DNA from 3 places in the Streptomyces sp. NPDC058289 genome. Region 2 is predicted to be linked to each of the others. Evidence: predicted binding sites of a transcription regulator. Region 2 holds the regulator's gene; each other region holds the start of a gene.
What was found. The regulator HrcA, encoded in region 2, represses chaperone genes, less so after heat shock. The targets are predictions, from matches to a motif close to TTNGCACTCNGNNNNNCNGAGTGCNAA.
Positions count from the first base shown of each region.

Region 1: the regulator HrcA is predicted to act here: its motif matches at 1,908-1,934, upstream of groL (chaperonin GroEL).
Region 3: the regulator HrcA is predicted to act here: its motif matches at 1,562-1,588, upstream of groES (co-chaperone GroES).

Region 1 covers NZ_JBHVYI010000062.1:4,349-7,622, reverse strand. The annotation lists gene groL (chaperonin GroEL) at 120-1,742, opposite strand; gene ACFVX6_RS27655 (cold-shock protein) at 2,111-2,317, opposite strand; gene ACFVX6_RS27650 (ubiquitin-like small modifier protein 1) at 2,742-3,020, opposite strand; gene thrC (threonine synthase) at 3,058-3,274, opposite strand, start outside.
Region 2 covers NZ_JBHVYI010000121.1:11,237-14,510, reverse strand. The annotation lists gene ACFVX6_RS36920 (DUF3097 domain-containing protein) at 1-195, opposite strand, end outside; gene ACFVX6_RS36915 (MBL fold metallo-hydrolase) at 224-949, opposite strand; gene hrcA (heat-inducible transcriptional repressor HrcA) at 1,101-2,117, shown strand; gene dnaJ (molecular chaperone DnaJ) at 2,118-3,254, shown strand.
Region 3 covers NZ_JBHVYI010000048.1:21,292-24,565, reverse strand. The annotation lists gene groL (chaperonin GroEL) at 1-973, opposite strand, end outside; gene groES (co-chaperone GroES) at 1,110-1,418, opposite strand; gene ACFVX6_RS23785 (response regulator transcription factor) at 2,000-2,689, shown strand; gene ACFVX6_RS23780 (sensor histidine kinase) at 2,682-3,274, shown strand, end outside.

The sequences.
Region 1 (3,274 bases), on a different contig from region 2:
GCTGCCGGCCGCCTCGCGCGAAAACGCCCGAGGGCGGCACCCCCTCCGTCAGGAAGGGGTGCCGCCCTCGGTACGTGAAGAACAGCCGATCTACCTTCGGGCCGGAGCCCGGGGGTGGATCAGAAGTCCATGTCGCCGCCCGGCATGCCGCCGCCGGCACCGGCGCCGGCCTTCTCGGGCTTGTCAGCGATGACGGCCTCGGTGGTGAGGAAGAGGGCCGCGATCGACGCCGCGTTCTGCAGGGCAGAGCGGGTGACCTTCGCCGGGTCGATGATGCCCGACGCGATCATGTCGACGTACTCGCCGGTCGCGGCGTTCAGGCCCCAACCGATCTGCAGGTTGCGGACCTTCTCCACGACGACGCCACCCTCGAGACCACCGTTGACGGCGATCTGCTTGAGCGGGGCCTCCAGCGCGAGCTTGACGGCGTTGGCGCCGGTCGCCTCGTCGCCGGTGAGCTCGAGCTTGTCGAAGACCGAGGAGGCCTGCAGCAGGGCCACGCCGCCACCGGCGACGATGCCCTCTTCGACGGCCGCCTTCGCGTTGCGAACGGCGTCCTCGATGCGGTGCTTGCGCTCCTTGAGCTCGACCTCGGTCGCGGCGCCGGCCTTGATGACCGCAACACCGCCGGCGAGCTTCGCCAGGCGCTCCTGCAGCTTCTCGCGGTCGTAGTCCGAGTCGGAGTTCTCGATCTCGGCGCGGATCTGGTTGACGCGACCCTGGACCTGGTCGCTGTCACCGGCACCGTCGACGATGGTGGTCTCGTCCTTGGTGATGACGACCTTGCGGGCGCGGCCGAGCAGGTCGAGACCGGCGTTCTCGAGCTTGAGGCCGACCTCCTCGGAGATGACCGTGCCGCCCGTGAGGATGGCGATGTCGCCGAGCATGGCCTTGCGACGGTCACCGAAGCCCGGGGCCTTGACGGCGACGGACTTGAAGGTGCCGCGGATCTTGTTGACGACGAGGGTGGAGAGCGCCTCGCCCTCGACGTCCTCGGCGATGATCAGCAGCGGCTTGCCGGACTGCATGACCTTCTCCAGGAGCGGCAGCAGGTCCTTGACCGAGCCGATCTTGGAGTTGACGATCAGGATGTACGGGTCGTCGAGGGACGACTCCATGCGCTCCATGTCGGTGGCGAAGTACGCCGAGATGTAGCCCTTGTCGAAGCGCATGCCCTCGGTGAGCTCGAGCTCCAGGCCGAAGGTCTGCGACTCCTCGACCGTGATGACGCCTTCCTTGCCGACCTTGTCCATGGCCTCGGCGATGAGCTCGCCGATCTGGGTGTCGGCGGCGGAGATGGAGGCCGTCGAAGCGATCTGCTCCTTGGTCTCGACGTCCTTGGCCTGCGCCAGCAGGGCGGCGGAGACGGCCTCGACGGCCTTCTCGATACCGCGCTTGAGGGCCATCGGGTTCGCACCGGCGGCCACGTTGCGCAGACCCTCGCGGACGAGCGCCTGGGCGAGAACGGTGGCGGTGGTCGTACCGTCGCCGGCGACGTCGTCCGTCTTCTTGGCGACTTCCTTGACCAGCTCGGCGCCGATCTTCTCGTACGGGTCCTCGAGCTCGATCTCCTTGGCGATGGAGACACCATCGTTGGTGATCGTGGGCGCGCCCCACTTCTTCTCAAGGACGACGTTGCGACCCTTGGGGCCAAGGGTGACCTTGACGGCGTCGGCGAGCTGGTTCATCCCACGCTCGAGGCCGCGGCGGGCCTCCTCGTCGAACGCAATGATCTTGGCCATCTGAAGTGGTCCTCCCGGACAGCGGTGGATTGCTCCCGGACCGCGCCCGCGCCCGCGACGGACGGCCTGCGTGCCCGGCGGTTCCTTCCCACCGGACCCTGCGGGCCTCACCGACCCGGTCCTCGTTTAGTAGCACTCTCACCCGGAGAGTGCTAACGCCAATGATTAGCACTCGACCCCCCCGAGTGCAAGCGGCTTCGAGCAACCCGGGATGAACACCCAGACGCCGCAAGGGCTCCGGAGCCGCCACGCACGAGGGGCCCGCATCCCGTGTCCAGGATGTGGGCCCCTCGTACATATGCCGTTGTGCCGTCGTGCGCGGCCGCTGTGCGCGACCGCGTACGTGTCGGTGGTCGATCGCGGTCGGACTAGCCGGCGGCGAGCTTGACCATGTCCGCCTGCGGACCCTTCTGGCCCTGCGAGATCTCGAATTCGACCCGCTGACCTTCTTCAAGGGTGCGGTACCCGTCCATCTGGATGGCGCTGTAGTGGACGAACACATCCGCACCACCGTCGACCGCGATGAAGCCGTAGCCCTTCTCCGCGTTGAACCACTTGACGGTGCCCTGAGCCATGCCTAACTCCCCTATTACTGGCCCTTGCGCAGGACCGCACTTCGCGGTCCCGGGTCAGAACTTGCGCCGGAACGCCTCGACCGGGGCTGAATGTATCCGCACCGCTGCTGTCTGCAACAGGTCATTCCGACGAGAATTCTGGACACACCAAAAGATTGAAATAGGGTGAAAACCAGGAATATTCCAGGGCAACTCGGGCCGGACAAACGCCGCCAACGACCCATAGCGCACTTGCATGTTGACTCAATGTCAACCCTCGCGCGACCCGCTCATATGCGGCGGGCAAGAACAGCGGAGGGGACTTCCCCAACCCTACCGCGCCCAACCAAGCAGAATTCCCCCCTCCGTTTGGTAACGGAGGGGGGAATTCAGTTTCTACGAAGTGTTACGAAGCCCTACGAAGGCCCACGAAGCCCGACGAGCCTCAGCAGCCGCCCGCGACGGCGGGGATGATCGAGATGCCGGCGCCGTCCGGAGTGGACGTCTGCAGCCCGCCCTCGAAGCGCACGTCGTCGTCGTTGACGTAGACGTTGACGAAGCGGCGCAGCTTGCCCTGGTCGTCCAGGACGCGCGCGGCGATGCCGGGGTGGCTGGCCTCCAGGGACTGGATGACCTCTTCGAGGGTCGCACCCTCGGCGGCGACCTCGGCCTGGCCGCCGGTGTAGGTGCGCAGGATGGTGGGGATGCGGACGTTGACGCTCATGGCGCTACTGCCTTTCCGGTGTGCAGGGAGGGAGAGATCAGGCCAGGTTGGCGGCGCGGAACGCGTCCAGGCTGGGGCGGATGGTGGCGGTCTGGCCACCACCTTCGGCCACCGCCTCCAGGGTCTTGAGGCCGTCACCGGTGTTCAGGATCACGGTGGTCAGCGTGGGGTCGAGCTGCCCGTTCTCGACGAGCTTCTTCGTCACGCCGACGGTCACGCCGCCCGCGGTCTCGGCGAAGATGCCCTCGGTCTGC
Region 2 (3,274 bases):
GCGGGGCTCGAGGGGGAAGACGCGGCGCTTGCCGAAGCGGTCCTCCAGGGTGACCGTGCCCGCCTCGCAGGCCACCACCGCGCCGCAGAAGTCCGTACCCGCCACCTCGACCACCAGATCGGGATCGGCCGGCACCTCCGGCACCGGCTTGGCGCGCTTCCACTGCGGGGTCAGGTCGGGGGAGTACTCACGCATCCGGCCGAGGGTAGGAGAGCGGGCCGTCTCAGGTGTCCGACACGCCGAAACGGGCCGCCAGTGTGTCGCGTTGGGCACGGACGAAGGCCGCGTCCACCACCGCTCCGTGACCCGGCACGTACACAGCGTCGTCCCCGCCCAGGCCGAGGAGCCGGTCCAGGGCCGCCGGCCACTGCCGCGGCACCGCGTCCGGACCCGCCTGCGGCTCGCCCGATTCCTCGACCAGGTCGCCGCAGAAGACCACCTCGCGCGCACCGGGCACGAAGACGGCCAGATCGTGCCGGGTGTGCCCCGGGCCCACGTTCGCCAGCAGCACCTGCACCCCGCCCAGGTCGAGCGTCCACTCGCCCGACACCAGGTGCCGGGGGACCACCAGCAGGTCCGCGGCCTCGGCCGCCTCGACCGCCGCCAGGCCGTGCCGGACCGCGTCCGCCCGCAGCTCGTCCCGGCTCACGGAGAGCAGGGCGTCCAGCCCGACCGGACCGTAGACCTCGGCCCCCGCGAACGCCGCCCCGCCCAATACGTGGTCGAAATGTCCGTGTGTGAATGCGAGATGGGTCACGCGCCGGCCCGCCAGCCGCTCCGCTTCGGCCCGCACCAGCGCGCCTTCCCGCAGGCAGGACCCGGGGTCGATCAGAAGGGCGGAATCCTCGCCCACCACCAGTCCCACGGTGCAGTCCCACACCGGCAGGCGTCGCCGGCCGGTCCGTTCGGTGAGCCGTTCCCAGCCCGCCTCTTCCCAACGCACGTCCATGCCGCGACGCTACCTTGGCGGGCCGCCCTTGCTAGGGGTGTACCACCCCGCCGTACACTGACCGGGGGATCTCTGGCACTCGAACGCTCAGAGTGCCAACAGACCGAGCCGGTCGAAGCAACGGACGACGGAAACGATGGAGGTGTGCGCGATGCTCAGCGAACGCAGACTCGAAGTGCTGCGCGCCATCGTCCAGGACTACGTCGGGACGGAGGAGCCGGTCGGCTCCAAGGCGCTCACCGAGCGGCACCGGCTCGGCGTCTCGCCCGCCACCGTGCGCAACGACATGGCCGTGCTGGAGGACGAGGGCTACATCGCCCAGCCCCACACCAGCGCCGGCCGGATCCCCACCGACAAGGGCTACCGCCTCTTCGTCGACAAGCTGGCGGGGGTCAAACCGCTGTCGACGCCCGAGCGCCGGGCCATCCAGAACTTCCTCGACGGGGCCGTGGACCTCGACGACGTCGTCGGCCGTACGGTGCGGCTGCTCGCGCAGCTCACCCGGCAGGTCGCCGTCGTCCAGTACCCGTCGCTCACCCGGTCCACCGTCCGGCACGTCGAGCTGCTCTCGCTGGCCCCGGCCCGCCTGATGCTCGTCCTCATCACGGACACCGGCCGGGTCGAGCAGCGGCTCGTCGACTGCCAGGCCCCCTTCGGGGAGGCCTCGCTCGCGGACCTGCGGGCCCGCCTCAACAGCCGTGTCGTCGGCCGCCGGTTCACCGACGTGCCGCCGCTGGTGAAGGACCTTCCGGAATCCTTCGAGAACGAGGACCGGGTGACGGTGCGTGCCGTCCTCGACACCCTTCTCGAAACGCTGGTCGAGGAGGCGGAGGAGCGGCTGATGATCGGCGGCACCGCCAACCTCACCCGCTTCGGACACGATTTTCCCCTGACGATCAGGCCGGTGCTCGAAGCGCTGGAGGAGCAGGTCGTGCTCCTCAAGCTGCTGGGCGAGGCCAGTGAGTCGGGAATGGCCGTAAAGATCGGGCATGAGAACGCCTACGAGGGACTGAACTCCACGTCCGTCGTCTCGGTCGGCTACGGTTCGGGCGGCGAAGCAGTCGCCAAACTCGGCGTGGTCGGACCGACCCGCATGGACTACCCCGGAACGATGGGAGCGGTACGCGCAGTGGCACGTTACGTCGGACAGATCCTGGCGGAGTCGTAAGTGGCCACGGACTACTACGCCGTTCTCGGCGTGCGCCGCGACGCATCGCAGGACGAGATCAAGAAGGCATTCCGGCGGCTCGCGCGCGAGCTGCACCCGGATGTGAACCCCGATCCCAAGACGCAAGAGCGTTTCAAGGAGATCAACGCCGCCTACGAGGTCCTCTCGGACCCGCAGAAGAAGCAGGTCTTCGACCTCGGCGGCGACCCGCTGTCCTCCTCGGGCGGCGGCGGAGCCGGCGGCTTCGGAGCGGGCGGCTTCGGCAACTTCTCCGACATCATGGACGCCTTCTTCGGCCAGTCCTCGCAGCGCGGACCGCGCTCGCGGACCCGCCGCGGCCAGGACGCCATGATCCGCCTCGACCTGGAACTGGACGAGGCGGCCTTCGGCACGACCAAGGACATCCAGGTCGACACGGCCGTCGTCTGCACCACCTGCTCCGGCGAGGGCGCCGCCCCCGGCACCTCGGCGCAGACGTGTGACATGTGCCGCGGCCGCGGTGAGGTCTCGCAGGTCACCCGGTCCTTCCTGGGCCAGGTCATGACCTCGCGGCCCTGCCCGCAGTGCCAGGGCTTCGGCACCGTGGTCCCGACCCCGTGCCCCGAGTGCGCGGGCGACGGCCGGGTCCGCTCCCGCCGCAGCCTCACCGTCAAGATCCCGGCCGGCGTCGAGAACGGCACCCGGATCCAGCTCGCGGGCGAGGGCGAGGTCGGCCCCGGCGGCGGCCCCGCCGGCGACCTGTACGTGGAGATCCACGAGCTGCCGCACCCGACCTTCCAGCGCCGCGGGGACGACCTGCACTGCACGGTCACCATCCCGATGACCGCGGCGGCCCTGGGCACCAAGTGCCCGCTGGAGACGCTGGACGGCCTGGAGGAGATCGACATCCGGCCCGGCACCGGGTCCGGGCAGGCGATCCCGCTGCACGGCCGCGGCGTCACCCACCTGCGCGGCGGCGGGCGCGGCGACCTGATCGTGCACGTCGAGGTCACCACCCCGGGCAAGCTGGACCCGCAGCAGGAGGACCTGCTGCGCCAGCTCGCCAAGCTGCGTGGCGAGGAGCGGCCGATGGGCCAGTTCGCTCCGGGCCAGCAAGGCCTGTTCAGCCGCCTGAAGGACGCCTTCAACGGGCGCTGAGCCGCGCGCGGAGCAGCGTA
Region 3 (3,274 bases), on a different contig from region 2:
TCGTGACGCGGCGGGCGGAGCCCAGTACGTCCAGACCGGCCTGGTCGAGCTTGAGGCCGACCTCCTCGGCGATGACGGTGGCACCGGTGAGGGTGGCCATGTCCTGGAGCATCGCCTTGCGGCGGTCACCGAAGCCGGGCGCCTTGACGGCGACGGCGTTGAAGGTGCCACGGATCTTGTTGACGACGAGGGTGGAGAGCGCCTCGCCCTCGACGTCCTCGGCGATGATCAGGAGCGGCTTGGAGGCGCCGGCCTGGATGACCTTCTCGAGCAGCGGCAGGAGGTCCTGGATGGAGGAGATCTTGCCCTGGTTGATCAGGATGTACGGGTCATCGAGGATGGCCTCCATACGCTCCTGGTCGGAGACCATGTACGGGGACAGGTAGCCCTTGTCGAAGGCCATGCCCTCGGTGAACTCGAGCTCCAGGCCGAAGGCGTTGGACTCCTCGACGGTGATGACACCGTCCTTGCCGACCTTGTCCATCGCCTCGGCGATGAGGTCACCGACCTGCTGGTCCTGCGCGGAGAGCGCGGCCACGGCGGCGATGTCGGACTTGTCCTCGATCGGACGGGCGGTCGCGAGGAGCTCGTCGGAGACGGCCTTGACCGCGGCGTCGATGCCCTTCTTCAGGGCGGCCGGGGAAGCACCCGCGGCGACGTTGCGCAGACCCTCGCGGACCAGCGCCTGCGCCAGGACGGTGGCGGTGGTGGTGCCGTCACCCGCGACGTCGTTGGTCTTGGTCGCGACCTCCTTGACGAGCTGCGCGCCAAGGTTCTCGTACGGGTCGTCGAGCTCGACCTCACGCGCGATGGTGACACCGTCGTTCGTGATGGTGGGAGCGCCGAACTTCTTGTCGATGACGACGTTGCGGCCCTTGGGACCGATCGTCACCTTGACGGTGTCGGCAAGCTTGTTGACGCCACGCTCAAGGGCGCGACGGGCGTCCTCGTCAAACTTGAGAATCTTCGGCATGGGAGCGGTTCAGCCCTCTCGTTGCTATCCCCGGCCGCTCACCGCGACCGCCTGTCAGACACGAACTACGCCCCTCGCCGCCCGGCATCAGCAGGGGTGACCAGGGGCGTAGCTCAAAGCAAAACTGGAGAAGTGATTACTTCTCGACGATCGCGAGCACGTCGCGGGCCGAGAGGACGAGGTACTCCTCGCCGTTGTACTTCACTTCGGTGCCGCCGTACTTGGAGTACAGGACGACGTCGCCGACGGTGACGTCCAGCGGGAGACGCTGGCCGTCCTCGAAGCGACCCGGACCCACGGCGAGGACGACGCCCTCCTGGGGCTTCTCCTTCGCGGTGTCCGGGATGACCAGGCCAGAGGCCGTGGTCTGCTCGGCGTCGAGCGGCTGGACCACAATGCGGTCCTCGAGCGGCTTGATGGCAACCTTGGAGCTGGTGGTCGTCACGATCTGACCTTCCGCTTCGGAGATCCGGGGTTAATTGTCTGAGGTGGCGACCGGGTCGATCCGTCGTCGCGGGTGCCGGATCCGCCTGTCGCCGTGTTGGCACTCACCAGGGGCGAGTGCCAGACGCGAGACTATTCCGGGGATTAGCACTCGGTCAAGCGGAGTGCCAGAACGCGCCGCTGGTTTCGCAGCCGGGGCCGCCTGTGTGCACCCCGGATCCCGCACCCTCGGGGCACCCCAGAGGCCCCGAAACGCGCGGCAGCGCCGCCGGGGACCAGTCCCCGAACCCCTGCGCCTCAAACGCCGGCGGGGCTGAATTTTCACCGGCGCCGGCCCGCACCGCGCGGGGTCTTTTCAGCCGTCCGGCGCTTGAGGACCGGGGTCCGGGCAGAGCCCGGGAACGGGCGAAGGGCGGGTAGGGGACCTCGCCCCGCAGGGCCGACCCAGCCGCACCCGCCCACCGGCCCCCGCACCAGGCGGCCGTGGCGGCACGCCGACACGCCACCGCCAGACGAAGTCCGGCGCAGCGGGGCGAGCTCCGCGTCAAAGAGGCCGGGTGCCCGGTATGTGAGGCTTGGGGCATGCGGATCCTGGTCGTCGAAGACGAAGTCAGCCTCGCCGATTCACTGCGGCGCGGCCTCTCCGCCGACGGCCACTGGGTCGACCTCGCCCACGACGGCCACCGCGGCCTGGATCTGGCCCTCACCGGAGGCCCGTACGACGTGGTCCTCCTCGACCTGATGCTCCCGGGCCTCTCGGGCTACGAGATCTGCACCCGGATGCGGTCCCACGACGTCGCCACCCCCGTGCTGATGCTGACCGCCAAGGACGGCGAGTACGACGAGGCCGAGGGCCTGGACTCGGGCGCGGACGACTACCTGACGAAACCGTTCTCCTTCGTCGTCCTCGCCGCCCGCCTCCGCGCGCTCACCCGCCGCACCGCCACCGCCGGCGCCGCCCGGCCCGCCGTCCTCCAGGCCGGCGACCTCGTCCTCGACACCGAGGGCCGCCGCTGCCGCCGGGGCACGCACGAGATCGAGCTGACCGCCCGTGAGCTCGGCGTCCTGGGCTGCCTGATGGAGCAGCCGGGCCGGGCCGTCGCCAAACAGGACATCCTCGACGAGGTCTGGGACAGCCCGCACGGCATCGACCCGAACATCGTCGAGGTCTACGTCTCCTCGCTCCGCCGGAAGATCGACGCCCCCTTCGGCCGCCGCTCGATCCTCACCGTGCACGGCACCGGCTACCGGATGGCCCCGGACGGTGGCTGAGCCCGGACCGGGGCCCGCGCCGGGGCCCACACCGCGCCGGCCCCGCCGCCTCGGCAGCCTCCGCGCACGCGCCGCCGCGGCCGCCGCCCTCGCGATGGCCGCCGTCCTGGCCACCGGCGGGCTGTGGCTCTACACGCTGCTGCGCGCCAACCTCATCGAGAACACCACCGGCCGCGCCGAGCTCGCCGCGCGCAAGGTGGCCGCCCAGTACGACACCGGGAGCCTCCCGATCCCGGGCCGGCTGTCCGCGCCCGAGGGCGGGGTCGACCTGGTCCTCGTACGGAACGCGGCCGGCATGGTCGTGGCCACCAGCGGGGACCTGAAGGACACCCCGGAGCTCACGGAGCTGAGCCCCGCGCCCGGCCGGGACATGCGGTCGGCCGTCCTGCCGCCCGCGCGCCCCGGCGCACAGCGGCGCGTGGTGGTCGCCGTGGACGCGCCCGGGCCGCCGGGGGCGCACGACCCGCACACCGTCTACGCCGCGACCGCGCTCGGCGACGTCGACGACGCCAACCGGGCCGTCGCGCTCGGCCTGCTGGCCGGTGCGCCCCCGCTGATCGCCTTCTCGGCGGCCCTGGCCTGGTG